Regions from separate parts of the Pseudomonas aestiva genome, predicted to be linked through region 2. Evidence: predicted binding sites of a transcription regulator. Region 2 holds the regulator's gene; each other region holds the start of a gene.
The links. Region 2 encodes FliA, which starts transcription of late flagellar genes. Its sites were predicted from a motif close to CTAAAGTTTNNNNNNNNNNNGCCGNTAA; they were not measured.
Positions count from the first base shown of each region.

Region 1: a site for FliA is predicted at 4,642-4,669, ahead of AABM56_RS12805 (methyl-accepting chemotaxis protein). Genes of this name have one in related genera too.
Region 3: a site for FliA is predicted at 3,594-3,621, ahead of AABM56_RS18025 (methyl-accepting chemotaxis protein). Genes of this name have one in related genera too.
Region 4: a site for FliA is predicted at 4,108-4,135, ahead of AABM56_RS03010 (methyl-accepting chemotaxis protein). Genes of this name have one in related genera too.

Region 1 covers NZ_CP150916.1:2,741,854-2,749,453, forward strand. The annotation lists gene AABM56_RS12795 (MFS transporter) at 182-1,480, shown strand; gene AABM56_RS12800 (HD-GYP domain-containing protein) at 1,561-2,787, opposite strand; gene AABM56_RS12805 (methyl-accepting chemotaxis protein) at 2,971-4,599, opposite strand; gene AABM56_RS12810 (response regulator transcription factor) at 4,740-5,381, opposite strand; gene AABM56_RS12815 (ATP-binding protein) at 5,378-6,436, opposite strand; RNA gene AABM56_RS12820 (sX9 sRNA) at 6,477-6,547, opposite strand; gene AABM56_RS12825 (nitrate/sulfonate/bicarbonate ABC transporter ATP-binding protein) at 6,630-7,600, opposite strand, start outside.
Region 2 covers NZ_CP150916.1:3,283,638-3,291,237, reverse strand. The annotation lists gene flhA (flagellar biosynthesis protein FlhA) at 1-1,321, shown strand, start outside; gene flhF (flagellar biosynthesis protein FlhF) at 1,332-2,663, shown strand; gene fleN (flagellar synthesis regulator FleN) at 2,756-3,586, shown strand; gene fliA (RNA polymerase sigma factor FliA) at 3,583-4,323, shown strand; gene AABM56_RS15255 (chemotaxis response regulator CheY) at 4,411-4,785, shown strand; gene AABM56_RS15250 (protein phosphatase CheZ) at 4,805-5,593, shown strand; gene AABM56_RS15245 (chemotaxis protein CheA) at 5,620-7,600, shown strand, end outside.
Region 3 covers NZ_CP150916.1:3,876,146-3,883,745, forward strand. The annotation lists gene AABM56_RS18005 (carbohydrate porin) at 1-441, shown strand, start outside; gene AABM56_RS18010 (sugar ABC transporter substrate-binding protein) at 505-1,533, shown strand; gene AABM56_RS18015 (ABC transporter permease) at 1,640-2,722, shown strand; gene AABM56_RS18020 (ATP-binding cassette domain-containing protein) at 2,722-3,489, shown strand; gene AABM56_RS18025 (methyl-accepting chemotaxis protein) at 3,655-5,541, shown strand; gene AABM56_RS18030 (nucleobase:cation symporter-2 family protein) at 5,653-7,011, shown strand; gene AABM56_RS18035 (hypothetical protein) at 7,133-7,333, shown strand; gene AABM56_RS18040 (DUF523 domain-containing protein) at 7,330-7,600, opposite strand, start outside.
Region 4 covers NZ_CP150916.1:638,482-646,081, reverse strand. The annotation lists gene AABM56_RS03015 (PAS domain S-box protein) at 1-1,817, opposite strand, end outside; gene AABM56_RS03010 (methyl-accepting chemotaxis protein) at 2,157-4,046, opposite strand; gene AABM56_RS03005 (methyl-accepting chemotaxis protein) at 4,167-6,059, opposite strand; gene AABM56_RS03000 (AEC family transporter) at 6,245-7,195, opposite strand; gene AABM56_RS02995 (glucose/quinate/shikimate family membrane-bound PQQ-dependent dehydrogenase) at 7,520-7,600, shown strand, end outside.

The DNA.
Region 1 (7,600 bases), 540 kb from region 2:
GATGGATTTCCATGATGTTTCGGCATGGATAGGCACATGCCGAAACGCTATGAGGAGCCATGTCGAAAAGGTTTTGGCGGGCAAACGAAGGGCCGCCCTAAGCTGGCGCGACCCCTACAAGAACAAGGTCCGCCCTGTGCCAACTTCATCCGTCCACCAGGGGCCAGGCCTCGATCCGGTCGTGCAGCGAGCCTGCCGCAAGGCCGCCTTGCGCCTAGTGCCGCTACTGGCCCTCGCCTACTTCTTCAACTACCTCGACCGCACCAATGTCGGCTTCGCCTCCCTGACCATGAACGACGATCTGGGCCTCACCGCCGCCCAGTTCGGCTTTGCCGCCGGGATCTTCTACCTCGGCTATTGCCTGTTCGAGGTGCCCAGCAACCTGGCACTGTATCGCTTCGGCGCCCGGCGCTGGTTGGCGCGGATCATGATCACCTGGGGGCTGTGCGCGGCGGCCACGGCCCTTGCCCAGGGTCCGACCAGCTATGCGGTAATCCGCCTCCTGGCCGGCATCGCCGAGGCAGGCTTCTTTCCCGGCGTGATCTTCTTTCTATCGCTATGGTTTCCGGTGCAGTACCGCACCCGGGTGATGGCCTGGTTTCTCTTCGCCATCCCGCTGTCCTCGGTGCTGGGTGGCCCCCTGTCCGCCGCCATGCTCCAGCTGGACGGCCTCTGGGGCTACGCCGGTTGGCAATGGCTGCTGGTGCTGCAAGGGCTGCCGGCCTGCTTCCTGGGCGTGCTCTGCCTGAAGATACTGGCCGATCAGCCCCCCCAGGCTACCTGGCTCAGCGCGGAAGAACGCCAGGCCCTGCAAGGCGCGCTGGACGCCGAACAGGCCAGCAAGGGCACCCACAGCTTTCGGCAGTCGCTCAAGGACGGCCGCGTCTGGCTGCTGGCGGCCATCCTCTTCAGCTACATCGTCGGCATCCTGGGTATCGGCGTCTGGCTGCCGCAGATCCTCAAGAGCCATCACCTCACCACCCTGCAGATCGGCTGGATCTCCGCGGTGCCCTACATCATCGCCAGCGGCGCCATGCTGATCTGGGCGCGGGTCCTGGCCGGCAAGCGGCGCTACATCCTGCACCTCGCCCTCACCTGCGGCACCGGCGCGGCGGGCTTTCTGTTTTCGGTGGTGTTCAACGAACTGCTACCGACCCTGATCGGACTCACCGTCGCGCTGATCGGCCTGTGCTCGGTGCGCACCTGCTTCTACAGCATTCCAGCGACCTTTCTCAGCAGACAGGCCGCGGCGGGCGGCATCGCCTTCATCAACGCCACCGGCAGCCTGGGTGGCCTGGTCGGTCCCTACGCCGTGGGTTGGCTCAAGGATGCGACCGGCTCCTTCACCGCAGGCCTGCTGGGCATGGGCTGCATGCTGTGCCTGGCCACGTTGCTGACCGGCGTGCTGGGTCTGGTCGCGCAGCGTGACCGGGTCAAAGGCGTGGTCGTGAATTCGGTCGCCACGTCGACTGCTAGCTGAGCAAAGCCGCTTGGCGCCGGCCGAATCCAGGACGGGCCAGACAGCGAAACGAGGACCGTCCCTGTGCGCTCGTTTCGCACTCAGCCCGGCACCACCAGCCCCTTGGCGCGGTAGGCGTCGATATCGATGCCATAGGCACCCGAGGGTTTTACCGCGCGGACGCTGATGAGGCGCCCCTGCTCATCAAGCGGATTGCGCGCTAGGTCGAGCACCTGCTCCGGTCGCGGCTGCTTGCTGGTGTCCAGCACGATCAGCACCCGCGGCTTCAATTTGCTGCCGGCGTCGAAGCCGATGATGATGCCCACCTCGCCGGTGCTCAGCTCGACGATCTCGCCCGGCGGATAGACGCCGATCAGCTGGATGAAGGCCAGGACGACGACTTCGTCGAATTGCGTGCCCCGGGCTTCGAAGAGGACGCGCAAGGCTTCCAGGCTGGAACGGCCCTCGCTGTAGGGGCGATCGCTGGTGATGGCGTCGTAGGCATCCACCACGGCGATGATCTTGGCCTTGAAGGGGATGCGCTGCGCCGGCAGCTGGCGGGGGTAACCCTTGCCATCCATGCGTTCGTGGTGGGTATGGGCGACGTCGACGGCGGCGGGCGGCACCTCGCTGTTGGCCATCAGCAACTGATAGCCGTAGGTGGTATGGGCCTGCATGATGCGGAATTCTTCCTCGGTCAGGCGGCCTGGCTTGTTGAGGATCTCGTCGGGCACCTTGATCTTGCCGACGTCGTGCAGCATGCCGCACACCCCGAGTTCTTCCAGTTCGAGGGGCAGCATGCCCAGCGCCTTGCCCAGAGCGATGGCATAGAGCGAGACGCGCAGGCAGTGTTCCGCGGTGTAGTGGTCACGCTGCTTGATGCGCGCCAGCCAGAGGCTGGCCGCGGGGTGCTTGAGCACGCTCTCGACGCACTCCCCTACCGCCCGCCGGACTTCGCTGACGTTGAGTTCCTTGCCGAACTTGACGGCGTCGAGCATCCGCATCGATACGGCGCGGGCCTCGCGCCACACCGGTTCGGTGGTCTTGACCTCATCCCGGTAGTCGATGGCATAGGTCTTGGCCTGAGCGCTGGCCGCCAGGCTGGCGGACAGGTTAGCCGATAGCGGCGTCACGACAGGACTCTGCCGCCGGTCCACCCAGACGAACTCGCAGGTGTCCTGCAGGGTGCGGAGGTCCTGCACGCTCTGGATGGGGAATCCCTGGAACAGGAAGGGCGTGCCTTCCCAGGGCCGATCCAGTTCGCAGACGTACATGCCCAGCTGCAACTGGGACACGGGGACTCTGATGCTGTATTGGGGCAGCGCCATGGCTTCTCGGCAAGCACGTCGGTGAGCGGGGTCTAATAGGTATTACAATAATCATTGATACCAAAATGCCACCATCCAGGGAAGCATCCGTCCTGCACGCGCCGATGAGCTGGCAAAAAACAGTGGTCAGAGGTAACTGTTTGTAACTTCGGGGCGCGCGATACCAGACGGCGCGCCCTCCCCTCACGCCAGCTTGAAGCGTCGCACCAGCGTCTGCAGTTCGCCGGCCAGTTCCGACAGTTGCTCGCTGGCACCCACGGTTTCGCGGTTGCCGTCGCTGGTCTGCACCGACAGATCGCGAATGCTGATGAGGTTGCGGTCCACCTCGCGAGAGACGTGGGCCTGCTCTTCGGAGGCGGTGGCGATCTGCAGGTTGCGCTCGTCGATCAGGCGCACGGCCTGGAGGATGTCGCTCAGCGCAGCCCCGGCTTCCTGGGCCACCGCATAGGTGGCCTGGGCCTGGGTGGAGCTGAGCTGCATGGAATCCACGGCTTCGGCCGAGCCCTTCTGGATCGCCTGGATCATCTGCTCGATCTCGCGGGTCGAGGTCTGGGTACGATGCGCCAGGGCGCGGACCTCGTCGGCGACCACGGCGAAACCGCGACCCTGTTCGCCCGCCCGGGCGGCCTCGATGGCCGCGTTGAGCGCCAGCAGATTGGTCTGCTCGGCGATGGCGCCGATCACGCTGAGCACCTGGCTGATGTCCTGGGCCTGTCCGGCCAGGCCTTCGACCTGCACCGAGGTGGACTGCACCTGCTGGGTGAGGCGCTGCATGGCATCGAGGGCCTGGCCAACCTTGGCATTACCGCTTTCCGCGGCGGCGCTGGAGTCCCGCGCGGCCTGGGAGGTGGACGAGGCGTTGCGGGCCACCTCTTCCACCGCGGCGCTCATCTCGGTGACCGCGGTAGCGGCCTGGTCGATCTCGGCGTTCTGACTCGCCAGAGCGCGACTGGCCTGGTCGGTGACGGCGTGCATGGTGCGCGCGGTGTCGCTCAGGCGGCTGGAAGAATTGGATATGCCGTGCAGGGTGTCCTTGAGGTTGTCCTGCATCTGCGCCAGGGCGCGCATCAGCCCGGCGGCTTCGTCCTTGCCGGTGGGATCGATCTTGCCGGTCAGCTCGCCCTGGGCGATGGCATTGGCCACGGCCAGGGAAGCGCCGATCGGCTGGGCCAGGCTGCGGGTCAGGCGCCAGGCCAGCAGCAGGGTCACCAGCACCGCCAGCAGCATGATGCCGACGACAATGCTGACGCTGCGGTCATAGATGCCGGTGGCTGCTACACCTGCCTGACGGGCGCCTTCGCCGTTGAATTCGCGCAGCCGGGTCAGTTGCTCCTGATAGCCTTCGGCGCGCTGGCGCTGCTCGCCATTGGCCAGTTTGAGGGCTTCGGCGCGATCGCTGGCGGCCAGGGTCACCACCCGATCCAGTCCGTCCAGATAGCCTTTCATCTGCAGCGCGGCCTGGTCGAAGTTGCTGCGTTCCTCGGCGGTGGAAATCAGGTGGTCACGGTAATAGGCCGTCCGGGCGTTCATCAGATCGCGATTCACCTGGATCTGCCGGGTGGCGAGGGCCATGGCCGCGCTGTCCTCGCTGGCCAGCAGCCGGATGCTTTCCAGGCGGGTGTGCAGCAGCGCGACCTGGATGTCATCGGTGGTCTGGACGCTCGCCAGCCATTCGGCTTCCATCGCCTGCTCGGTGGCGCGCAGGGCCTTGAGCTGGACGAGGGCGAAGGCGCCGAGCAGCATCACGAACAGGGTGACCGCACCGAAGCAGAGGGTGGCGCGGGGGGCGATGCGTAGCTGACGAAGATTCAAGACGGGCTCCTTGGATCGGCGGAAGGCGATCCTCTAAAGCCCGTATCGACTGACTAATGCCTTTCTTTAGCGCGTCAGCGATTGGCGCGACAAGAATACTGTGGAGCTTGTCCAGCGGCTGCATGGCGCGTCGCAATGGCCTAGCCGCGTGACGCCTCTAGCCGCTCCACCATCTTGACCAATTCCGCCAGGGAGCCGGCCTGCAGCTTGCGCATGAGGGCCGCGCGGCGCACCTTCACGGTGATCTCGCTGACCCCCAGCTGGGCGGCGATCTGCTTGTTGAGCAGGCCGGTCACCACCCGCGCCAGCACCGCCCGTTCGCCGTCGTTGAGAGTGTCGAGGCGGGTCTGCAGGGCCTGCAATTGCCGGCGCTGGGCATGGGCGTCCTGTGCCTTGCGCAGCGCCTGGTCGATGGCATCGAGCAGGTCCTGGTCACGAAACGGCTTGGTGAGGAATTCCAGGGCGCCCTGCTTCATCGCCCGGACCGACATGGGGATGTCGCCATGGCCGGTGATGAAGATGATCGGCAAGGCCAGGCCACGCCGCTGCAATTCCTGCTGCAGATCCAGGCCGTTCATGCCGGGCATGCGCACGTCCAGCACCAGGCAGCCCGGTTCGTCCAGCCGGGCCCGGTCGAGAAAATCGGCGGCCGAGACATAGCTGCGGGTGCTGAGCCCCACGGACGCCAGCAGGTCTTCCACGGCGGCGCGCACCGAGGCGTCGTCGTCCACCAGGTGGACCCGCGCGGGCTGAGTTTGGTCGGTCAGGCTTTGAGAGGTCATGGTTGTGGATCCTTGGGCAGGCTGCAGTAGACCCCGGTGCCGCCTTCCGGTAGCGAGGTGGCCCAGATCCGTCCGCCGTGGGCTTCGACGATGGAGCGACTGAGCGCCAGTCCCAGGCCCATGCCCTGCGCCTTGGTGGTGTAGAAGGCCTCGAACATCTGCTCGCGCGCCATGGGCGTCAAGCCGCGACCGCTGTCTTCCACGCCCAGGCGGATGGCGCCGGCGGTGTCCTGCCCCACCTGGATGACCACCCGCCGCTGCTCGGGCGCCATCCCTTCGAGGGCGTCCAGGGCGTTGAGCAGCAGATTGAGAATGACCTGCTGTAGCTGGCTTTCATCGGCCAGCAGCGGCGGCAGGCCCTCCTGCAGGCGAACCTCCACGGCGACCTGACGCTGGTTCAATTCGGCGCGGACGAAATCCAGCACCTGCTCGACGGTATCGGCGACGTTGAGCCAATCCTTGGCCACCTGCGCCTGGCGCACCAGGCTGCGCACCCGGGCGATCACCGCGCTGGCACGGTGAGCGTCGTCGATGACCCGCTGCGCCGCCTGCACGGCGCGCTCCACCTGCGGCGGCTGATTGCTCAGCCAGCGCTGGCAGGCGTTGCCGCTGGCGGCGATGGCGGTGAGCGGCTGGTTCACCTCATGGGCGATGGATGCGGCCAGTTCACCCAGCTGGCTCAGGCGCCCGGCCTGGGCCAGGCGTGTCCGGGCCGCGTCGGCGGCGCGCTTGGCGGCCTCCAGGCGCAGGGACAGGGCGGCGACCGCGACGATGGCCAGGAGGCTGATGATGCAGTTGACCAGCCCGGCCTCCTGATCCCCGCTCCGGGTAGCGACATAACTGCAGAGCACCAGCAGCGTGCAGCCCAGCGCGGTGATCGTGACCCCGCGCGCCGACAGAAAACCGGCCGCCAGGAGCACCACCACCACCTGGAAGACGCCGATGGCGATCTCCCGGTCGGTGAAGGTGTCCAGCAGGGCGATGCCCAGCGCCAGGGCGCAGAGGCCGCCTAGCCGCAGCCAGTGGGTGGTGGTGGCGAAGGGTCGTCGATCCATGGCCAGTCTCTCGTTCGTGGTCGCGTGGACGTCCTAGAGCGGCTAACAAAACGTAGCGAGCGGCTGTCAGGCGGGTGCGCGCGGCGCGCAGGAACCGCATCGGGCTTGCGTACGAGTGTATGGGGGATACATGAGGATTCCGAGCACTGCACGCGCCCGTCTGGCGGACGCGCAGTAGTTTTATTAGTCGCTCTTAACCCGGGTTTTCCAGGCTGAACATATCGGCCGCCTGATCATAGGCGAAGAGCTCACCATAGCGCCCCCACTGGATGGCGCTGCCGAGGGTGCGCGCGGCGTCGGCTTCGTCCATGAAGTCCTCCAGCTCGTCGCGGAAACGCCGCGCCGGCGCCGTGTGGCCCTGGCGATCGTCCAGCACCCGGCGGATATGGGCCACCAGGGGCACGAAGTTGAGCAACTGGCGGGCGAACAGCTGCTTGCGCACGTCCACCCCCGCCGCGACATAGGCGCGCCCGGCCGGCAGCAGACGCAGATCACCACCTTCGAGGACCGCGAGGCGCAGCAGTTGCAGCACCTCGGCCAGGGGAAAGAGCTCGTCCAGTGCATAGCCCAGCCCGCCGGCCAGTTCCGGCAGGTCGGCGCGACCGTCGTAGGGCGCGGCCTGGACCGCCTCCAGCAGACCGGCCAGGGCATTGGTGGACACGGTCGGCAGACGCATGCCCAGGCCGTTGCCGGGAACGCCCCCTTCGTGGGGTGCCGGCGTGGTCTCGCCGGTCATGCGCACATAGATTTCCTCCACCAGTTCGCGGAAAGCCGGATCATGGCGATTGCGCGGCTGCGGCAGGTCGATACGGATCTCACTGGCGACGCGGCCGGGATTGCTGGAAAAGATCAGCACCCGATCGCAGAGCAGCACCGCCTCGGCGATGTTGTGGGTGACCATGAGGATCGAGCGGATCGGCATGCGTCCTTCGACCCAGAGGTCAAGCAGGTCGGTGCGCAGGGTCTCGGCGGTGAGCACGTCCAGCGCCGAGAAGGGTTCGTCCATCAGCAGCACGTCCGGGTGCACCACCAGGGCACGGGCCAGGCCGACGCGCTGGCGCATGCCGCCGGAGAGCTCCTTGGGATAGGCGCTCTCGAAGCCGTCCAGGCCGATCAGGTCGATGGCGGCCAGGGCGCGGCGACGGCGCTCGTCCAGCGGCACGT
Region 2 (7,600 bases):
CCGGGTGTCCTCGGCGGAGGACATGGGCCAGCAGGTCAATCGTCAGATGTTCGCCTCGCCCAAGGCGCTGGCAGTCTCGGCCTTCATCATCATCGCCATGGGCCTGGTCCCGGGCATGCCGCACCTGCCGTTCCTCGGCCTGGGCGGTGGCGCCGCCGCCGGTGCCTGGCTGATCTACAAGCGCCAGCGCCAGGCCAAGCAGACCGCCGAGGTGGAAGCCAAGAAGCAGCAGGACCTGGCCCCCGTACAGCGTCCGGCCGAGGCCAAGGAGCTGGGCTGGGATGACGTGACCCCGGTGGACATGGTCGGTCTGGAAGTCGGCTACCGGCTGATCCCCATGGTCGATCGCAACCAGGGTGGCCAGCTGCTGGCGCGGATCAAGGGCGTGCGCAAGAAGCTGTCCCAGGACCTCGGCTTCCTCATGCCGTCGGTGCACATCCGCGACAACCTTGACCTGCTGCCCAACGCCTATCGTCTGACTTTGATGGGCGTCAGTGTGGCCGAGGCCGAGATCTATCCGGATCGCGAACTGGCCATCAACCCCGGTCAGGTCTACGGCTCCCTCAACGGCGTCGCCGCCAAGGATCCGGCATTCGGTCTGGAGGCCGTCTGGATCGACGTCACCCAGCGCGACCAGGCCCAATCCCTCGGCTACACCGTGGTCGATGCCAGCACCGTGGTTGCCACGCACCTCAATCAGGTGCTCTTCAAGCACGCCCACGAGCTGATCGGTCACGAGGAAGTCCAGCAATTGCTGCAGGTGCTGGCCAAGAGTTCGCCCAAGCTGGCCGAGGAACTGGTGCCCGGCATCGTCTCCCTCTCGACCCTGCTCAAGATCCTCCAGCAGCTGCTGCAGGAGCAGGTACCGGTCCGCGACATCCGTACCATCGCCGAAGCCATCGCCAACGTCGGGCCGCGGAGTCAAGATCCCGCCGCCATCGCGGGTGCCGTGCGGGTCGCCCTGTCCCGCGCGATCGTCCAGAACATCGTGGGAATGGAGCCTGAGCTGCCTGTTATCACCCTTGAGCCAAGGTTGGAACAGATGTTGCTAAGTAGTATGCAGAAGGCCGGTCAAGGCGCCGAGGACGGCATGTTCCTCGAGCCTGGCATGGCTGAAAAACTGCAGCGTTCCCTTATCGAGGCAGCGCAGCGTCAGGAAATGATGGGTAAGCCAGTGGTGCTGCTGGTGGCCGGTGCGATCCGCGGGATGATGTCCCGCTTCGCCCGGATGGCGGCACCGAACATGAGTGTACTGGCCTACCAGGAAATTCCGGACAACAAGCAGGTCACCATCGTCGCTACCGTTGGCCAGAATGGCTGAGGTCTAGATCATGCAAGTCAAACGTTTCTTCGCTGCCGATATGCGTCAAGCCATGAAGTTGGTACGCGACGAGCTGGGCCCGGATGCCGCCATCCTCAGCAACCGCCGGGTCGCCGGCGGGGTCGAGCTGACCGCGGCGCTGGACTACCAGGCTCCGGCACCGGCCGCGCCCAACGCGGAGCTGCAGGCGGAGTTGCGCAAGACCCATGCGAAGATCGCCCAGGCCCATGCCGACCTCAGCATCCGCGCCCCGGGCGTGCCCTCGGCCGCGCCGAAGGACAAGCAGCTGCTGGGCGCCATCAGCGCCGCCGACAGCCGTCGCGAGCCGGTGATCGCCCCGCCACGTGCCCCTCAGCCCACCGCCGCCGCTGCGCCTGCCGCCAGTGCCGCGCCGGAAGACCGCCGCGCCCTGGAAGCCATGCGCAGCGAACTCAGTGGCCTGCGTGAACTGCTGGAAGTCCAGCTTGGCTCCATGGCCTGGACCCAGGTGCAGTCCACCCGTCCGCAACAGGCCGGCCTCTGGCGCCGTCTGCAGCGCATGGGCCTGCCCGCCGATCTGGCTCGCCACCTGCTCGACAGCGTCGCCAAGATCCAGGACCCGCGGCATGCCTGGCGCATGCTGCTGGCCAATTTCGCCCAGCTGGCCAAGACCACCGACGCCAAGATCCTGGAGGAGGGCGGTGTTGTCGCCTTCGTCGGTCCGGCCGGCATGGGCAAGACCACCACCCTGGCCAAGCTCGCCGCCAACTACGTGCTCAAGTACGGCCCCCAGAGTCTGGCGCTGGTCAGCATGGACAGCTTCCGCATCGGTGCCCAGGAGCAGATCAAGACCCTCGGCCGCATCCTCGACGTGCCGGTCACCCTGGTCGATCCCGGCCAGTCCCTGGCCCAGGCGCTGGCACCCCTGGCGCGCAAGCGCCTGGTGCTGATCGACACCGCGGGCATGCCCGCCAATGATCCGGCGCTCAAGGTGCAGCTCGAAGCCCTGGCCAACCGCCAGTTGAAGATTCGCAATTATCTGGTACTGGGTGTCACCAGCCAGAGCCAGGTGCTCAAGGCGGCCTACCACAGCTATCGGCGCTGCGGCCTGAGCGGCTGCGTGCTGACCAAGCTGGACGAAGCCGCCAGCCTCGGCGAAGCCCTGGGCCTGGCCATCAGCCAGCGTCTGCCGGTGGCCTATATCGCCGACGGCCCGCGTATCCCGGACGACCTGCATCCGGCCCGCAGCCACCAGCTGGTGAGCCGTGCGGTGAGCCTGCAGGCCTCCGAGGAGCCGAGCGAAGAAACCATGGCCGGCATGCTTGCCGGCCTGTATCAAGGCAATGCCCGCCGCGCCGGTTAGCGCAGACGAACGGTAGTGGTGCATTGCATGCCTGGGCACGCCAAATGCACTTAGTCTAAAGTGTGACGGATTTCAATCAAAGGTATCAGGCAATGGGTAGCATGCATCCCGTCCAAGTCATAGCGGTCACGGGCGGTAAAGGCGGTGTCGGCAAGACCAATGTGTCGGTCAACCTGGCCTTGGCCCTGGCCGATATCGGGCGGCGCGTCATGCTGCTCGACGCCGACCTGGGCCTCGCCAACATCGACGTTCTGCTCGGCCTGTCGCCCAAGCGCACCCTGGCCGACGTCATCTCCGGCGAGTGCGAGCTGCGCGACGTGCTGCTGCACGGCCCGGGCGGCATCCGCATCGTTCCGGCGGCCTCGGGCACCCAGGCGATGGTCAATCTGACGCCGGCCCAGCACGCCGGTCTGATCCAGGCCTTCAGCGACATCAGCGAGAACCTCGATGTGCTCATCGTCGATACCGCTGCCGGCATCGGCGACCAGGTGGTCAGCTTCGTTCGCGCCGCCCAAGAAGTCCTGGTGGTGGTGTGCGACGAGCCCACCTCCATCACCGATGCCTACGCCCTGATCAAGCTGCTCAATCGCGACCATGGCGTCACCCGTTTCCGGGTTCTGGCGAACATGGCGCTGACGCCCCAGGAAGGTCGCAATCTCTTTGCTAAGCTGACCAAGGTGACCGACAGATTCCTGGATGTCGCCCTGCAGTATGTGGGCGCCATTCCGTTCGACGAGGCGGTGCGCAAAGCCGTACAGAAACAGCGCCCCGTGTTCGAAGCCTTTCCGCGTGCCAAGGCCTCGCTGGCCTTCCGTGCGGTAGCTCAGAGAGTCGATGGCTGGCCGTTGCCCGCCAATCCGCGCGGCCATCTCGAGTTCTTTGTCGAGCGCCTTGTGCAACCAGCCATCGGTACCCACGCATGACAGCATCCAGCGGGCTTCGCATGTACAGCAAAACCTCGGAACGTACCCAGCAGGAGCAACTCATCAACCGCTACGCGCCGTTGGTGAAACGCATCGCCTACCACCTCCTGGCGCGTCTGCCGGCCAGCGTGCAGGTCGAGGACCTGATGCAGGCCGGCATGATCGGTCTGCTGGAGGCCTCGCGCAAATATGACGCCGGCAAGGGCGCCAGCTTCGAGACCTACGCCGGCATCCGCATCCGCGGCGCCATGCTCGACGAGGTCCGCAAGGGCGACTGGGCGCCGCGCTCGGTGCACCGCAACACGCGCATGGTCACCGACGCCATTCGCGCCGTGGAAGCGCGCACGGGTCGCGACGCTAAAGATTCCGAAGTCGCGGCCGAACTTAAATTGAGTCTGGATGAGTACTACGGCATCCTTGGCGACACCATGGGGAGTCGCCTGTTCAGTTTCGACGACCTCATGGAGGGTGGTGAGCATGGGCTCGAGGAGAGCGGTTCGCATGAACTCGAACCCGGTCGCGGTCTGGAAGACGAGCGCTTCCGCAAGGCCCTGGCCGACGCCATCGCCAATCTTCCGGAGCGTGAACGTCTGGTGCTCTCGCTGTATTACGACGAGGAACTCAACCTCAAGGAAATCGGCGAGGTGCTGGGCGTGAGCGAGTCACGCGTCTGCCAACTTCACAGTCAATGCGCGGCACGCCTGCGGGCGCGGCTGGCGGAATGGCGTTCGCGTTAACCGGCTGGTACTCAGGCTACTACGATTGCTTAGGCGCGCCTTGCGGCGTGTGTGCGGATTAGGACGGAGGTCGACTTGGACAAGAACATGAAAATCCTCATCGTGGATGATTTTTCCACGATGAGACGCATCATCAAGAATTTGCTGCGCGATCTGGGATTCACCAATACCGCCGAAGCAGACGACGGCAACACCGCCCTGCCGATGTTGCAGAGCGGCAACTTCGATTTTCTCGTCACCGACTGGAACATGCCCGGCATGACCGGCATCGACCTGCTGCGCCAGGTACGCGCCGATGCGCGCCTGAAGACCCTGCCGGTGCTGATGGTGACCGCCGAGGCCAAGCGTGAGCAGATCATCGAAGCCGCTCAGGCCGGCGTGAATGGCTATGTGGTCAAGCCTTTCACCGCCCAGGTGCTGAAAGAAAAGATCGACAAGATCTTCGAGCGGGTGAACGGCTGAAGAAAGCCGCGGGGACGTTATGGATCAGCTTGGCACCAACAGCTTCAGCGACTTCGAGTCGAATCTAAAACAGCACGCCCAGGAGCTGGTGAAATGCCTGGAAAGTGGCGACTTCACCCAGGCGGTGCATGTCATCAATGAACTCAACCAGTTGCGTGACCGGGGGCTCTACCAGGAAGTCGGCAAGCTGACCCGCGAGTTGCACAACGCCATCGTCAACTTCGAGATCGATCCGCGCGGCATGGCCGGCGAAGAGGTCTCCCAGATCAGCGATGCCACCGATCGTCTCTCCTACGTGGTGAAGATGACGGAGAACGCCGCCAATCGAACCATGGATCTGGTGGAGGAGAGCGCGCCCCTGGTGGGCAACTTCGGCGACGAAGCCCGTGCCGTGCATGCCGACTGGAAGAAGTTCATGCGCCGGGAAATGGGCGCGGACGAATTCCGCGAGCTGGCCAAGCGCGTCGATGCCTTCCTCAGCCACAGCGAGAGCAGTGCCGAACAACTGTCGGCCAAGCTCAACGACATCCTCCTGGCGCAGGACTACCAGGACCTTACCGGTCAGGTGATCAAGCGCGTGGTCAATCTCGTCGGGCAGATCGAGAAAGACCTCGTCAAGCTGGTGATGATGGCCAGCCAGGTCGATCGCTATACCGGCTTCAGTCACGATCACAGCGCGCTGATCGAACAGAATCGAAAAGAAAAGACGATGAAGGGTGAAGGTCCGCAGATTCATGCCGATAAGCGTGAAGACGTCGTGGCCGCTCAGGTCGACGTCGACGATCTTCTATCCAGTCTGGGCTTCTGACCCAGACCCTCTTGGGGAGTGCAGGAATGAGCTTCGACGCCGATGAAGAGATCCTCCAGGATTTCCTGGTAGAGGCCGGCGAGATTCTCGAACAGTTGTCGGAACAATTGGTCGAGCTGGAAAGCCGTCCGGATGACATGGATCTGCTGAACGCCATTTTTCGTGGCTTCCATACCGTAAAGGGCGGTGCCGGTTTCCTGCAGCTCCATACCCTGGTCGAGTGCTGTCATATCGCGGAAAACGTTTTCGACATCCTGCGCAAGGGCGAACGCCGCGTGGATGCCGAACTGATGGATGTGGTGCTGCAGGCGCTGGATTCCGTCAATGAGATGTTTGGTCAGGTTCGGGAACGCGAAGAGCCGACCCCGGCCTCGCCCGAGTTGCTGGCGGCGCTGGCCCGCCTGGCCGATCCGGCCGGCAGCGAACCGGCGCCGGTAGCGGCTGCGCCCGTAGCTGCCACTCCGGTGGTCGCGGCACCGGCGCCCGCCGCTGCTGCTGCAGCTGCCGAGCCGGAATTGAGCGATGCCGATTTCCAGAATCTGCTCGATGCCCTGGGTAGCGAGCCGAGTGCGGCAGCGGCAGCGCCTGCGACCGCCGGTGGTGACGACATCACCGATGACGAATTCGAAGCCCTGCTTGATCAGTTGCACGGCAAGGGCAAGTTCCATGACGCGCCGGCCGCTGCGCCGGTTGCTGCCGCAGCGCCTGCTGCCGTTGCCGCAAGCGGTGATGACATCACCGACGATGAATTCGAGGCCCTGCTGGACGAATTGCACGGCAAGGGCAAGTTCGTCGCGAACGAGGCCGCGGCACCGGCCGCAGCAGCCCCGGCTGCAGCGGCTCCGGCGGCGGCGGGTGGTGACGAGATCACCGACGACGAATTCGAATCCCTGCTCGACGAATTGCACGGCAAGGGCAGATTCAGTGGTCCCGCGGCAGTTGCCGACACTGTAGCCGCACCTGCTGCTGCTGCGCCGGCACCGGTAGCTGCGCCTCAGCCTGCACCTGCACCCGCGCCGAAACCGGCTCCGGTTGCCGAGGCCGCGGTGCCCAAGCCGGCAGCGGCAGCGCCCGCCGAACGTCCCACCAGCGAGGCGGAGACCACCGTGCGGGTCGATACCGCACGGCTGGACGAGATCATGAATATGGTCGGCGAGCTGGTACTGGTGCGTAACCGCCTGGTGCGTCTGGGCCTGAACAGCGGCGACGAGGCCATGGCCAAGGCCGTGTCCAATCTCGACGTGGTCACCGCCGATCTGCAGACCTCGGTCATGAAGACGCGGATGCAGCCGATCAAGAAGGTCTTCGGCCGCTTCCCGCGCCTGGTCCGCGATCTGGCGCGCAGCCTGAAGAAAGAGATCAATCTGGAGCTGGTCGGCGAAGAAACCGACCTGGACAAGAACCTCGTCGAGGCCCTGGCCGATCCGCTGGTGCACTTGGTGCGCAACGCGGTCGACCACGGCATCGAAGGACCGGCCGAACGTGAAGAGAACGGCAAGTCCCGCGCGGGGCGTGTAGTGCTCTCCGCCGAGCAGGAAGGCGACCATATCCTCCTGTCGATCTCCGATGACGGCAAGGGCATGGACGCGGATCTGCTGCGCAACAAGGCCGTGGAAAAAGGCCTGCTCGACCGCGACGCGGCCGATCGCCTGACCGAGACCGAGTGCTTCAACCTGATCTTCGCCCCGGGTTTCTCCACCAAGGCCGAGATCTCCGACATCTCCGGTCGTGGCGTGGGCATGGACGTGGTCAAGACCAAGATCAGCCAGCTCAACGGCACCCTGAACGTCTACTCGACCAAGGGCCAGGGCTCCAAGATCGTCATCAAGGTGCCCCTGACCCTGGCGATCATGCCGACGCTGATGGTGATGCTGGGCAACCAGGCCTTCGCCTTCCCGCTGGTCAACGTCAACGAGATTTTCCACCTCGACCTGTCCCGCACCAACGTGGTGGACGGCCAGGAAGTGGTGGTGGTGCGCGACAAGGCGCTGCCGCTGTTCTACCTCA
Region 3 (7,600 bases), 590 kb from region 2:
TCGGACGTCTCCTACCGCGTGGTGGACTTCTTCGACTGGCAGATCAGCCGCTACTGGGGTGGTCAGGTCGCCGCGGTCTACCAGAAGGACGAACGTCCCAATGGCAACGACCTGCGCTGGACCTCGCTGGGTGGCCGCCTGGTGTACGGCATCAGCGACCAGTTCAAGTTCTCCACCGAACTGGGTCATGACCAGGTGCAGGCTCCCGGCGGCACCCGCAAGCTGACCAAGCTGACCCTGGCACCGACCTGGTCGCCCAAGGGTCCGGAATTCAAGACCCGTCCCGAATTCCGTCTGTTCTACACCTACGCCGCCTGGAACCGGGCAGCCCAGCAGGCAGCCGATGATTTCGACGCCGGCTCCACGCTGTCGAGCACCGGCAACTTCGGCAACGATCTGCACGGCTCCAACATCGGCTTCCAAGTCGAGCAGTGGTGGTAACAGCTCCACCGCGACCGGCGTTCTGCCGGTCGCGTTCCTGTCTCCGAACCTGAGCGCACAACAATGAAAAGAACCGTCTCCCTCGCGTCCTTCGCCGGTTGCCTGTTGGCTGCCGCCCTCGCCAGCGGCACCGCCCAGGCAGCCCCCGTTTCCGCCTGTCTCATCACCAAGACCGATACCAATCCCTTCTTCGTCAAGATGAAGGAAGGCGCCACCGCCAAGGCCAAGGAGCTGGGGGTGACGCTCAAGGCCTACGCCGGCAAGATCGACGGCGACAGCGAAAGCCAGGTGGCCGCCATCGAGACCTGCATCGCCGACGGCGCCAAGGGCATCCTCATCACCGCCTCGGACACCAAGGGCATCGTGCCCAACCTGCAGAAGGCACGCGAAGCCGGTCTGCTGGTGATCGCCCTGGACACCCCGCTGGATCCGGTGAGCGCCGCCGACATGACCTTCGCCACGGACAACCTGCTGGCTGGCAAGCTGATCGGCCAGTGGGCGCGGGAAACCCTGGGTGACAAGGCCAAGGACGCCCGGGTGGCCTTTCTCGACCTGAACGCCTCCCAGCCCTCGGTGGACGTCCTGCGCGACCAGGGTTTCATGCTCGGCTTCGGCATCGATCCCAAGGACCAGAGCCGTATCGGCGACGAGACCGATCCGCGCATCGTCGGCCACGACGTGACCAACGGCAACGAGGAAGGCGGTCGCGCAGCGATGGAGAATTTGCTGCAGAAGGACCCGACCATCAACGTGGTGCACACCATCAACGAACCGGCCGCCGCGGGTGCCTACGAGGCGCTCAAGGCCGTGGGTCGCGAGAAGGACGTGCTGATCGTCTCCATCGACGGCGGCTGCCCAGGCGTGCACAACGTCGCCGACGGCGTCATCGGCGCCACCTCCCAGCAGTATCCGCTGCAGATGGCAGCGCTGGGCATCGAGGCGATCAAGACCTTTGCCGACACCGGCAAGAAGCCGACGCCCACCGAAGGCAAGAGCTTCGTCGACACCGGCGTGAAGCTGGTGACGGACAAGCCGGTCCCCGGCATCCAGTCCATCGACAGCAAGACCGCCCTGCAGAAATGCTGGGGCTGATGGCCTCTCGTCCAGGCTAGAGCAGATCGATCGCCCCGCCTGAGCGCCTGCCGCGACGGCGCGGGCGATCGACTCTCGGCCGCTTTCCCGCTCTCAGGAGATTGCCATGAGCGATCCGACCTCGCCCTCCCCGTCCGGCCAGCCCTTCGAACAGGTGCTCAAGCACAGTGCCACGGAGGTCGCCTCCTTCGCCCGTGACGAGCGCAGCCCGCTGGTCAAATTCCGTCACTTCCTGCATTCGCGCCCCTCGGCGGTCTCGTTGCTGGTGCTGCTGCTGTCGCTGTCCATCTTCGGTGCCCTGCTGGGCGGCAAGTTCTTTTCCGCCTTCGCCCTCACCCTGATCCTGCAGCAGGTCGCCATCACCGGCATCGTCGGCGCGGCCCAGACCCTGGTAGTGATCACCGCCGGCATCGACCTCTCGGTGGGCGCCATCATGGTGCTGTCCTCGGTGGTCATGGGCCAGTTCACCTTCCGCTACGGCCTGCCGGTGGAGCTGTCGATCCTCTGCGGCCTGGCGGTGGGCACCCTGTGCGGCATGGCCAACGGCTGGCTGATCGCCCGCATCAAGCTGCCGCCCTTCATCGTCACCCTGGGCATGTGGCAGATCGTGCTCGCGGCCAACTTCCTCTATTCGCGCAACGAGACCATCCGCGCCCAGGAAATCGGCGCGACCGCGCCGCTGCTGCAGGTGTTCGGCGACAATTTCCGCCTGGGTGGCGCGGTCTTCACCTATGGCGTGATCGCCCTGGTGGTGCTGGTCGCCCTGCTCTGGTACGTGCTCAACCACACCGCCTGGGGTCGGCACCTCTATGCCGTGGGCGACGATCCCGAGGCCGCGGCGCTGGCCGGGGTCAACGTCCGCCGCATGCTGATCACCGTGTACGGGCTGTCGGGGCTCATCTGCGCCTTCGCCGGCTGGGTGCTGATCGGCCGCATCGGCTCGGTCTCGCCCACCGCTGGCCAATTCGCCAACATCGAGTCCATCACCGCCGTGGTGATCGGCGGCATCTCGCTGTTCGGCGGCCGCGGCTCCATCCTCGGCATGCTGTTCGGCGCCCTGATCGTCGGCGTCTTCGCCCTCGGCCTGCGGCTGCTGGGCACCGATGTGCAATGGACCTATCTGCTGATCGGCACGCTCATCATCGCGGCCGTGGCTATCGACCAATGGATCAGAAAGGCGGCCAGCTGATGACTACCGAACCCCTGCTCATGGCCCGTGGCCTGGTGAAGCGCTACGGCCGCGTCACCGCCCTCGACCACGCCGACTTCGACCTGCTGCCCGGCGAGATCCTCGCCGTGATCGGCGACAACGGCGCCGGCAAGTCCTCGCTGATCAAGGCCATCTCCGGTGCCCTGCGGCCCGATGAGGGCGAGATCCGCTTCGAGGGCCAGCCGGTACAATTCGCCTCGCCCATCGCGGCGCGGCGGGCCGGCATCGAGACGGTCTACCAGAATCTGGCGCTGTCTCCAGCGCTGTCCATCGCCGACAACCTCTTCCTCGGTCGCGAATTGCGCAAGCCGGGGCTGCTGGGCACCCTCTGCCGCACCCTGGACCGCAAGGAAATGGAGCGCATCGCCCGGGAAAAGCTCTCCGAACTGGGCTTGATGACCATCCAGAACATCAACCAGGCGGTGGAAACCCTGTCCGGTGGCCAGCGCCAGGGCGTGGCCGTGGCCCGGGCGGCGGCCTTCGGCTCCAAGGTGATCATCCTCGACGAACCCACCGCGGCGCTGGGGGTGAAGGAATCGCGCAAGGTGCTGGAGCTGATCCTCGACGTGCGTGCCCGCGGCATCGCCATCGTGCTGATCTCCCACAACATGCCCCATGTGTTCGAGATCGCCGATCGCATCCACATCCATCGCCTGGGTCGCCGGCTGACGGTGATCGATCCGCGCCAGCACTCCATGGCCGACGCCGTGGCGCTGATGACCGGCGCCCAGACGGTGGCCGCCTAGGCACAGGCCAGGCCCAGGGTTTCCCAGCCCACGGCTGAGCGGGAGACCCGGGGCCTGCCTGATCGCCCATGATCCGGCCCGACAGGAAAAACCTGACCGGCCGCTCAAGTTATCTCCGGCAGGCACCGATAAAGTCTGACAAATAACTGTCGGAGTTGCCTCGCCGTGCCTGCCTTGTCGTTGAAACAGAAACTCTCGCTGTCTGCCACCGCGGCCGTCCTGGTCGTGGGGGTGGGTCTGACCGCCATCAACTTCTTCAATACCCGCACGGCGCTGGAAGCCTCCACGGTCGAGCAGCTGAAGACGGTCAGCTTCGTCTTCAACGGCGGGGTGCGCCAGTGGCTGGACGGCAAGGCCGCGGCGCTAGGCGCCCTGGCCGCCGACACCCAGGAGGCGAACCTCCCGGCCGGGCTCAATCAGGTCAAGAACTCCGGCGGCTTCGACAACGTCTTCTATGCCCGGCCTGATGGCAGCCAGGTCAATGCCAATGGCGTCCAGCTGCCGCCGGACAACAACGATCCGCGTAAGTGGCTGTGGTACCAGCAGGCGCAGCAGAATCCCGGCAAGGTGTTCTTTTCCATTCCCACCGTGGCGGCGGCGACCAAGCAGAACGTCCTGTCGCTGGGCTGGGCCCTGCAGTCGGCGGGCAAGACCACGGCGATCCTTGGCGCGGACGTCAGCATCAGCGACATCCTCGATCAGCTCAAGCGCGTGCAACTGCCGGGCGCCGGCAGCGCCGTGCTGGTCAACGGCCAGAACATCGTCCTGGGCCACGAGGACCCCGCCCTGCTGGCCAAGCCGATCACCGAGCTCTTTCCCCAGCTCGACGCGGACACCCTCCAGCGCCTGGCCCAGGCGCCCGGCGAGCGCCATGTCGACACGGTCGCCGGCCAGCGCCTCTATGCCGCGCCCATGAATCACAATGGCGAGACTCTGGTGATGATCGTCGACAGCGGCGTGCTCATGGCGCCGCTGCAACGCCAGCTGTGGATCAGCCTCGCCATCCTGGCCGTGGTGCTGGGTGGCTCGCTGCTGCTCATCAACCTGCTGTGCAGCTATCTGCTCCGGCCCCTGGGTGTGGTCTCGAGCGGCCTGCAGGTGATCGCCGAGGGCCAGGGCGATCTGACCCGCCGCATCGCCGTGCAGAGCACCGATGAGGTCGGCGGTCTGGCCGGCCACTTCAACCAGTTCGTGGCCAGCCTGCACGGCCTGATCGGTGGCGTGCGCCAGCATGCCCAGAGCGTCGACGCCGAATCGCAGAAGGTCCTGCAACGCAGCGCCGCGGCCACCCAGGAGCTGGGTCGCCTGCAGCAGGAGATCACCCTGGTGGCCACGGCCGTTACGGAAATGGCTTCCGCCACCCAGGAGATCGCCCGCAATGCCGAGCAGACCGCCGAGGCCATCCGCCAGTCCTCCGACAGCACCGCCCAGGGCCTGACCCTGGTGCAGACCAGCAAGGAATCCATCAACAGCCTGGCGCGGGAAGTGGACGACGCCACCCGGGTCATTGGCGAACTGGACCACCACTCCCAGGCCATCGCCAAGGTACTGGACAGCATCCAGAGCATCGCCGAGCAGACCAACCTGCTGGCGCTCAACGCGGCCATCGAAGCGGCCCGCGCCGGTGAGCACGGCCGGGGCTTTGCGGTGGTCGCCGACGAGGTGCGGACGCTGTCGCAGCGAACCCAGGCCTCGACCCGGGAGATCAACGAGACCATCGGCACCCTGCAGCAGATGACCCGCCAGGCGGTGCAGCGCATGGACAGCAGCATGGCCATCGCCGAGCGCAGCGTCGCCGACGTGGAACGCGCCTCCAGCGCCCTGGAAGAGATCGCCCAGAGTGCCGGCGTCATCTCCGAGATGTCCCTGCAGATCGCCACGGCTGCCGAGGAGCAGACCTCGGTCACCGAGGAGATCACCCGCAACGTCATCACCATCAAGGGCCTCGGCGACACCCTGGCCAGCGGCGCCGAGGATTCGGAACGCCAGTCGCGCTCCCTGCAGCATCACGCCGCCGATCTCAATCGCGACGTGGCCCGCTTCATCCTGTAACCCCTCAGGCGCAGCCACCCCCCGGGCCGGCGGCTGCGTCCCGGCCGAAGACCCTGCGCCACGGGGCGGGCATCCGGTAAGATCGGCGCTTTTTCCGCGACGACTCCGCCCATGTCCCAGCCTTCCTGCTCCGAACTGCTCTATGGTCCCCAGGACCGACCGCGCCCGCTGATCGCCCTGCTCGCGGCCATCCAGCACCTGCTGGCGATCATCGTGCCCATCGTCACCCCCGGTCTACTGATCTGCCAGGCCCTGGGTGTCTCGCCCCGCGACACCAACCTGATCGTGTCCATGTCGCTGGTGATCTCCGGCATCGCCACCTTCGTCCAGTGTCGCCGCTTCGGGCCCTTCGGCGCCGGCTTGCTGATCGTCCAGGGCACCAGCTTCAACTTCGTCGGCCCGCTGATCGCCGGTGGCGCCCTGATGGTGAAGAACGGCACCCCGGTGGAAGCCGTGATGGCGGCCATCTTCGGCGTGGTCATGGCCGGTTCCTTCGTCGAGATGGGGGTGTCGCGGGTGCTGCCCTTCGTCAAGCGCCTCATCACCCCGCTGGTGACCGGCATCGTGGTGCTGATGATCGGCCTGACGCTGATCAAGGTCGGCCTGATCAGCATGGGCGGTGGCTTCGCGGCACTGGGCAACGGCACCTTCGCCAATGGCGAGAACCTGTTGCTGTCGGGCACCGTACTGGCCACCATCGTGGTGCTCAATCGCCTTCCGTTGCGCGGTCTGCGCAGCAGCGCCATCGTCGTCGCCCTGCTGCTGGGCTACGCCCTCGCGGCCTGGCTGGGCCGGCTGAATTTCACCGGCATGCACGAGGCCGCCTGGGTGCAGATCCCCCTGCCGCTGCACTTCGGCCTGGGCTTTTCCTGGTCGCTGTTCGTGCCCCTGCTGGTGATCTACCTGGTGACCTCGCTGGAGGCCATCGGCGACATCACCGCCACCAGCAAGGTCTCCCGCGAACCGGTGGAAGGTCCGCTGTGGATGCAGCGGATCAAAGGCGGGGTGCTGGTCAACGGCGCCAACTCGCTGCTGGCCGGGCTATTCAACACCTTTCCCAGTTCGGTGTTCGCCCAGAACAACGGGGTGATCCAGCTGACCGGCATCGCCAGTCGCCATGTCGGTCTGTGGATCGCCGCCATCCTGGTCCTGCTGGGGCTGTTCCCGGCGGTGGCCGGGGTGATCCAGGCAGTGCCCGAGCCGGTGCTCGGCGGCGCGGCCATGGTGATGTTCGGCGCGGTCGCCGCCTCGGGGATCAACATCCTCGCCAGTGTCGAGCTGGACCGACGCGCGCTGCTGATCATCGCCGTGTCCCTGGCGCTGGGCCTGGGCATTTCCCAGGTACCGGAATTTCTCGCCCATATGCCGGCCGGCCTGAGAGCGGTGCTGGAATCCGGCGTCGCCACCGGCGGCCTGTGCGCCCTGCTGATGAACTGGTTCCTGCCGGAAACGCCCAAGACCGCCGGCTAGACGCCCTTTTTCATCCGCGGACTGAAGTTCCACGCGGGGGTGCCGATAGCCTGGGCAAGTCACCTGTGGACTCGCCACGGTCGTCGTTTCGACCGTGGGCGACCCACCCAGCAGAGCGCCCATGATCAGCCCGGATGTTCCTGTCGTTAAGGTCCCGCTGCGCGAATATGCCGTCCTGGCGCGTGCCATGGGCGCCACCGTCTTTGCCCAGAACCTCGAAAAGCAGCCGGGCGAACTGGTCGGCTGGCGCTTTCCCAAGGGCTGCTTTGTGCAGAAGGCGCATTTCCAGAGCCTGCTGGGCCGCCAGCCGGAGACTCTCTAGGCGTTGCCTTCCAGCGCCGCGAGCAGGCGCTGCGCCTCTTGCAGTTCGGTCTCGTTGAAGACGGCGACGCCCGCGCGCTTCAGCGCCGCCGCCGTGACGCCCTCGCCCGCCACCCGGGTGCCGCTGAAGCTGCCGTCGTAGTTTTCCACATTGCCGCAGGACGGACTGCGCGCCTTTAGCACCGCCAGGCGGATGCCATGGCGCGCGATCAGTTCGAGCGCGGCCGTGGCCCCGGCGACGAAGGCCCGGGTCACGTCCTCTCCGCTA
Region 4 (7,600 bases), 2.3 Mb from region 2:
TGGCCCGAGACATCGCGCATGGTGGTCACCACCAGGCTGACGTCGCGGTGTTCGCCGTCGCGCCGGACGAAGGTCCACTCGCGGGCGTCGGCACCGGCGCGCTCCGAGCGCTCCACCAGCACCCGGAAGCCGGTGACCGGCAGGCCGTATTCGGCTTCCAGGGCCACGCCCTGGGTCGCCAGTTCTTCCGGCAGATGGAAGTCGCTGGCCTGCCAGAGCCCCACCACCTCGGCGGCGCGATAGCCCAGCAGGCGCTCGGCGCCTTCATTGAACAGGGTGATGCGACCTTCGTGGTCGGTGGCGATGATGCCCACCTCCGAGGCCGCGCGCAGCACGTCGCCGAGCAGGCGGTTGGTCTGGCTGAGTTCGACGGTGCGCTGGGCCACCTGCTCTTCCAGCCGGGCATTGAGTGCCAGGATCTCGGCCTGGGCGGCCTTCTGCAGCGAGATGTCGCGCACCGTCTTGGAGGCGCCGATGACCCGGCCGTCACGGCCGCGCATGGGCGAGACGCTGACCAGCACCTCGATGAGGTGGCCGTCGCGGTGCTGGCGACGGGTCTCGAAGTGCGGCACCGGCTCGCCGCGACCGATGCGGGCGAGCACCGACCGCTCTTCGTGTTCGAGTTCGGTGGGCACCACCAGATCGAGCAGGCGCTGGCCCACGGCTTCGCTGGCGCTGTAGCCGAACAGCTTCTCCGCGGCGTGGTTCCAGCTCAGCACCACGCCCTGGAGGTCCTTGCTGATGATGCCGTCGGACGAGCTTTCCACCACCGCTGTGAGGTTGGCCTGGTCCTGCTGGTACTGGCGGCGCCGCTGGCGCGTGGTCATCACGGCGAAGGTGAGGCCGGCGGCCAGCAGGCTGACCAGCTTGCCGACCAGATGCACCAGGGGTATCGAGACCAGGTTGAGGCCGGCGACGAAGGCCGGGGTGGCGGTAAACGCCATCTGCCAGCGCCGCCCATAGACATCACGGGTGGCGCTCACTTCCGAGAGTCCCTCGGCGACCGGCTCCCGGGTATCGCCGCGGGTATAGAACAGAGAGGGCCGCGCCGGCTCGGTCACGTCGGTCAGGCGGATCAGCAGACCCGGGATATCCAGGCGCAGGCTACCGAACAGTTCCTCGATGCTCAGAGGCACATAGGACCAGCCGAGGGTAGCGGCCTCGCGGCGCGCCGGGTCCTTGGGCAGCAGGCCGTCACGGTAGATGGGCAGCATCAGCAGCAAGCCGCGCTCGGGCGGTTGATAGGCCTGCAACTCCACAGGCCCCGACAAGTGCATGCTACCCCGCTGCATGGCCAGCACCGCCGTCTCGCGGCGTACCGGCTCAGACGCCGCATCCATGCCGACTGCACGCTGGTTGAGCGCCACTGGCTCGACGTACTGGACGACGAATCTATCGCCGCCATGGGGCGCGAAACTGCGAATGGCGAAGTCCGGCCAGCCATCGGCGCGCGCGGCGTAAACGAAGCGCTCTTCCTCGTCGACGGGAACCCGGCGGATGAAGCCTATGCCACGGGCCCCGCGAAACTCCTGGTTCAGGTCGTGGGTACGACCGTAGTGCTCCAGCAGTTCCCGCGACAGCCCCGCGCCGGCCACCACGATGACGTCACGCATGCCGCTCAGGCTGTACTCATAAACCCGCAGCCGCTCGGCGATCTGCTCGCGCACGTCGGTCGCCGCCGCGTTGAGGGCCGTCTGTACCTGTCGCTCGTTGCGCTCGGTCAGATGGCGCATGGTCAGGCTGGTCAACAGGACGCCGAACAGAAAGACGCCGAGACTCCAGCGTACGCGAGAGGATTTGCACAGCCTGCTGAACATGAAGCCCCTGGTGGCAAAGGGTGCCACGCCGTAGGTTAGGCGGTGCCAGGAGCGGGAAGCGCGGACGGAGCAGGGCCTCCACCAGACCTGGCGGTAACAGCTAGCCCATCGGCGGGAAAAAAGGCTTTCTTGATACCGCGGATCGGTCGTCGGGCCGAGGCGCAGCGGGCGATGCGCGCAAAGCGGCAGGCCAGAGCAAGTTCACGCGCTAATTAGTTTTACTGTTTCTGACGAGTGGTCTAGGCCCAATCAGCGTCCAGGGGCGATTTGCTGACCTGCCGGACAGCAAAAAGGGAGCGCCGACCTGGCGTCGGCGCTCCCTTTCAACACCCCCAGGAATCAGATGCGGAAGCCACCCACCAGCCGCTGCAGGCGGCCGGCCTCGGCTTCCAGGGCGGTACAGGCCGCCAGGGTGGCCTGGAGGTTGTCGACGCCCTGCTGGTTCAGCAGATTGATCTCGCTGATGTCCATGTTGAGGGTCTCCACCACCGAGGTCTGCTCCTCGGTCGCGGTGGCCACCGACTGGTTCTGGCCATCGATCTCGCCGATGCGCTCGGTCACGCTGCCCAGCCGCTCGCCGGCGCTCTTGGCCACCTGCATGCTGTGGGCGCTCTGCCGCTGGCTTTCCTGCATCAGGGCCACGGCGTCGCGCGAGCCGGTCTGCAGTTCCTCGATCATCTGCTGGATCTGCTGCGCCGAACTCTGGGTGCGGCTGGCCAGGGAGCGTACCTCGTCGGCCACCACGGCGAAGCCACGCCCGGCCTCACCGGCGCGGGCCGCCTCGATAGCGGCATTGAGCGCCAGCAGGTTGGTCTGCTCGGAGATGCCACGGATGACTTCGAGGATCTGGCCGATGTTGGCGGTCTTGCCGTTGAGTGCCTCGATATGCTCGCAACTGGTGCCGATCTTGGCCGACAGCGCCTGCATGGCGTGCAGGGCTTCGTCGAGCACCTCGCGACCCTCCTCGCCCTGGGCGCGGGCGGTGCTGGCTTCGCCGGAGGCATGGGCGGCGTTGCGGGCGATCTCCTGGGCGGCGGCGCCCAGTTCGTTGATGGCGGCGGCCACGCTGGTGGTGCGCTGGGCCTGCAGATCCGACTGTTGCATGGAGGATTGCGACGACTCCAGCACCCGGCGCGTGCCCTGATTCAGCTCGCCGGTGCTCTGCGCCACGTCGCGGATCGAGGTATGGATCCGTGCCACGAACTTGTTGAAGGCCTCGGCCAGGGCGCCGAATTCGTCGCGGGCCTGCACCGGCAGGCGGCGGGTCAGATCGCCCTCGCCTTCGGCGATGTCGGCCATGGCGCGGGTCAGGTCATGCAGCGGCCGCAGCAAGACGCGGATCAGCAGCCCCAGCAGCAGGATGATGGCGACGACCGCCACCAGGGTGGCGACGATGGCCAGGTTGCGTGCCTGGGTCACCGGGGCATAGGCCTTGGCCTGGTCGATGGACAGGCCCAGGTACCACTTGACCGAGGGCAGGCCATTGACCGGGGTGAAGCTCACCAGGCGGTCGCTGCCATTCTGGGTGACGGCGTGCAGACCCGGCTGCAGGGACGGCGTCTGCTCGGGGAAGACGTCCTTGAGGGTCTTGAGCACCTGCTCGGGATGGCTGCTGACCAGCACCTTGCCGTCGCCGTCGACCAGGAAGGCTTCGCCCAGGCCACCGACGTTGAGCGAGGTGATGATCTCCACCAGCGCCGAGAGGTTGAGGTCGCCGGCCACCACACCGGCCAGCTGGCCGTCACGCTGAAGCGGGGTGGCGATGGTCACGCCCAGCTGTCCGGAAGAGGCGAAGATATAGGGCGGGGTCAGCACCGTGGCGCCGGCGGCGGTGGCGGCCGCGTACCAGGGTCGCTTGCGCGGATCGTAGCCGGCCGGCAGGGTGCGCAGCGGACGGGTGGTGTAGGTGCCGTCCACCTCGCCCAGGTAGGTGGAATCGAAGGTACCGGTGTAGATCTTCTGGTCCAGCAGACCGACCAGGCCGGCGGGCGAGCGATCGCGCGCCAGGGTCTGGGCTTCGCCTTCGATGAGTTTGACCCGCGCATCCAGCCAATAGGCGACGTTGCCGGCGGTGACCCGACCGGTTTCCGCAAGGTTGGCGCTCAGGCTCTGGTCGATGGCCTGGCGTTGCAGGTAGGCGTTGAAACCGGCGGAAGCGGCCAACGCGGTGGAGATCACCAGCGCCGCGACCAGCAGGATCTTGTGGCTGAATTTCAGGTGTCGCTTCATACAGGTCTGCGTCCGTGGCCAGGGTGGAGCCATGCCGGATTCAGGGCATGGCGGTCACTCGTTATCGGGCACATACGTTACGACTTGAGCGGAGCGACGGCCTCTTTTCGGGTACTCGCGCTAGATGCGGAAGCCACCCACCAGCCGCTGCAGGCGACCGGCCTCGGCTTCCAGGGCGGTACAGGCCGCCAGGGTGGCCTGGAGGTTGTCGACACCCTGCTGGTTCAGCAGATTGATCTCGCTGATGTCCATGTTCAGGGTCTCCACCACCGAGGTCTGCTCCTCGGTCGCGGTGGCCACCGACTGGTTCTGGCCGTCGATCTCGCCGATGCGCTCGGTCACGCTGCCCAACCGCTCGCCGGCGCTCTTGGCCACCTGCATGCTGTGGGCGCTCTGCCGCTGGCTTTCCTGCATCAGGGCCACGGCGTCGCGCGAGCCGGTCTGCAGCTCTTCGATCATCTGCTGGATCTGCTGCGCCGAACTCTGGGTGCGGCTGGCCAGGGAGCGGACCTCGTCGGCCACCACGGCGAAGCCGCGCCCGGCCTCACCGGCGCGGGCCGCCTCGATGGCGGCATTGAGCGCCAGCAGGTTGGTCTGCGCGGAGATGCCACGGATGACTTCGAGGATCTGGCCGATGTTGGCGGCCTTGCCGTTGAGCGCCTCGATGTGTTCGCAACTGGTGCCAATCTTGGCCGACAGCGCCTGCATGGCGTGCAGGGCTTCGTCGAGCACCTCGCGGCCCTCCTCGCCCTGGGCGCGGGCGGTGCTGGCCTCGCCGGAGGCATGGGCGGCGTTGCGGGCGATCTCCTGGGCGGCGGCGCCCAGTTCGTTGATGGCGGCGGCCACGCTGGTGGTGCGCTGGGCCTGGATATCGGACTGCTGCATGGACGACTGCGAGGCTTCCAGCACCCGGCGGGTACCCTGGTTGAGTTCGCCGGTGCTCTGGGCCACGTCGCGGATCGAGGTGTGGATGCGCGCCACGAAGTGGTTGAAGGCTTCCGCCAGGGCGCCGAATTCGTCGCGGGACTGCACCGGCAGGCGGCGGGTCAGATCGCCCTCGCCTTCGGCGATGTCGTCCATGGCACGGATCAGGTCATGCAGCGGGCGCAGCAGCACGCGGATCAGCAAGCCCAGCAACAGGATGATGGCGACCACCGCCACCAGGGTGGCGACGATGGCCAGGTTGCGTGCCTGGGTCACCGGGGCATAGGCCTTGGCCTGGTCGATGGACAGCGCCAGGTACCACTTGACCGAGGGCAGGCCCGCGACCGGGGTAAAGCTCACCAGGCGCTCGCTGCCGTTCTGCAGCACGTGATGGAAACCGGGGGCCAGGCTCGGCGTCTGCTCCGGAAAGACCTCCTTGAGCGATTTCAGCACCTGGTCGGCGTGGCTGCTGACCAGGATCTTGCCGTCACCGTCGACCAGGAAGGCTTCGCCCAGACCGCCGGCGTCCAGCGAGGTGATCATCTTCATCAGGCTGTCCATCACCAGGTCGCCGGCCACCACACCGATCAGCTTGCCGTTCTGCAGGACCGGCGCGGCGATGGTGATGCACAGAAAGCTCTGCGGCGGCGCGGTGAGATAGGGCTCGGTGAGGATGGGGCCGCCAGCGCTGACCGCGGCCTTGTACCAGTCGCGCTGGCGGGCGTCGTAGCCGGCCTCCATGGGGGTATGGGGGCGGTCGGTGAAGGTACCGTCGACCTCACCCAGGTAGGTGGAGTCGAAATTGCTGGTGTAGAGCCTCTCTTCCAGCAGGCCCACCACGTTGGCTGGGCTGCTGTCGCGGCTGAGCGCCTGGGCCTGGCTGTCGATCAGCTTGACCCGCGCGTCCAGCCAGTAGGCGATGTTGCCGGCGGTGATACGGCCGATCTCGCCCAGCGAAGCTTCGAGACTCTGGGTGATCGCCTGGCGCTGCAGATAGGCATTGAAGCTGGCGAAGCCGGCCAGGGCGATGGTCACCACCAGGGCGGCCGCCAACAGGATCTTGTGGCTGAATTGGAGCGAGCGTTTCATGGGTACCACGCGTAGGGCTGGAAGTGGGCAGCCGCGCTCCTCGCAGCTACTTATTGCGATAGGCATCGAGAGGGCGAACCGACCGGGGGGACGATCGAGGCCAGACTATTTACGCTCAAATCTGACTTTTTAGTCGGACTCAACCGATAAACGTTCTCACATCGCCGATGTCTGGCCGACCCGGTCTAGAGCAGGCTGAATCCCTTCAGCAGCAGCAGGCCGAGATTGGTGGTCAGCATCCCGCCGAGGGTACTGAGCACCACGATGGTCGCCGCCAGTTGGGCATTGCTGCCGGCGGCGCGGGCCATGACGAAACTCGACGCCGCGGTCGGGCACCCCAGATAGAGGAAGAGGATGCCCAGCGCCGGTCCCTGGATGCCCAGCGCCAGGGCGCCCAGCACGCCCAGCAGCGGAATCCAGACGATCTTCCACAGGCTGGCGCCCAGCGCCAGGCCGCTGCTTTCGCGCAGCGCGGCCAGCGACAGGGTGGCGCCGATGCACATCAGCGCCAGCGGCAGGGTGAGACCCGCGAAGTAGCGCGCCGAGGTGTCCAGCCAGCGCGGCAGCTGCCACTGGAAATAGGCGAAGGGAATCGCCAGCAGGATGCCGATGATCAGCGGATTGCCGAGGATGCTGCGCAGGAGGGTGCGCCAGTTGGCTTCCAGGTGCGGACTGTAGATCGCCAGCACGATGGCCGAGAGCACGTTGTAGAAGAGGATGACCATGCCGGCCATGATCCCGCCCACCGACAGCCCATAGTCGCCGTACTGGGTCGTCGCCAGGGCCAGGCCGACGATGCCGCAGTTGCCGCGAAAGGCGCCCTGCACATAGACCCCGCGATCGGCATGGGGGCAGCGCCAGATCGCCCAGGCCCAGGCGGCCAGGAAACTCGCCACCGTGGCCAGAGCGAAATAGCCCAGCAGCAGCGGCTGCAGCGCCTCGCCGAGATCGGCCTTGAGGATGCCGAGAAACAGCAGGGTCGGCATGGTGGCGCGAAACACCAGCGCCGAGGCGGTGTTGATGAAGGGGGTATCGATCCAGCCCAGCCGCCTGAGCACGCAGCCCAGCAGCACCAGGGCGAAGACCGGGGCGGTGACGTCGAAGGTCGCCTGGACCAGGGCAAGCACGTCGGACATGGCAGAAGGCATCGCGGGAACGGCTCGCGATGGTAGCAGGCACGGCGCGCCAGGGGTTCCTTCCTTCCGTCATCGCGAAGTGACATCAGTCAATGCTTAGCTTACTATCTACCCGCCCGATTCAGACGACGCCCCCGATCCATCCCCTGCTTCGCCTCGGCGCGACCGCTCTAGCTTCCTGCCAGGGAAGCCGGCGAAGGGGTGGAACAATAAGACAGACAACAGGTTCAGACGTAGCAGACGACAGATCCGCATGCGGTTCCGATTTGCGATGTCGTCGATCGAGTCGAAGTCTCTTTTCACGATTGCATTGCGAGCGCTGCCATGACTGTCACTTCCAACGCGAGACCGGGAGGCCTGCCCGCCAGGTTACTCGGCATCCTGTTCATCCTCCTGGGCCTCGCC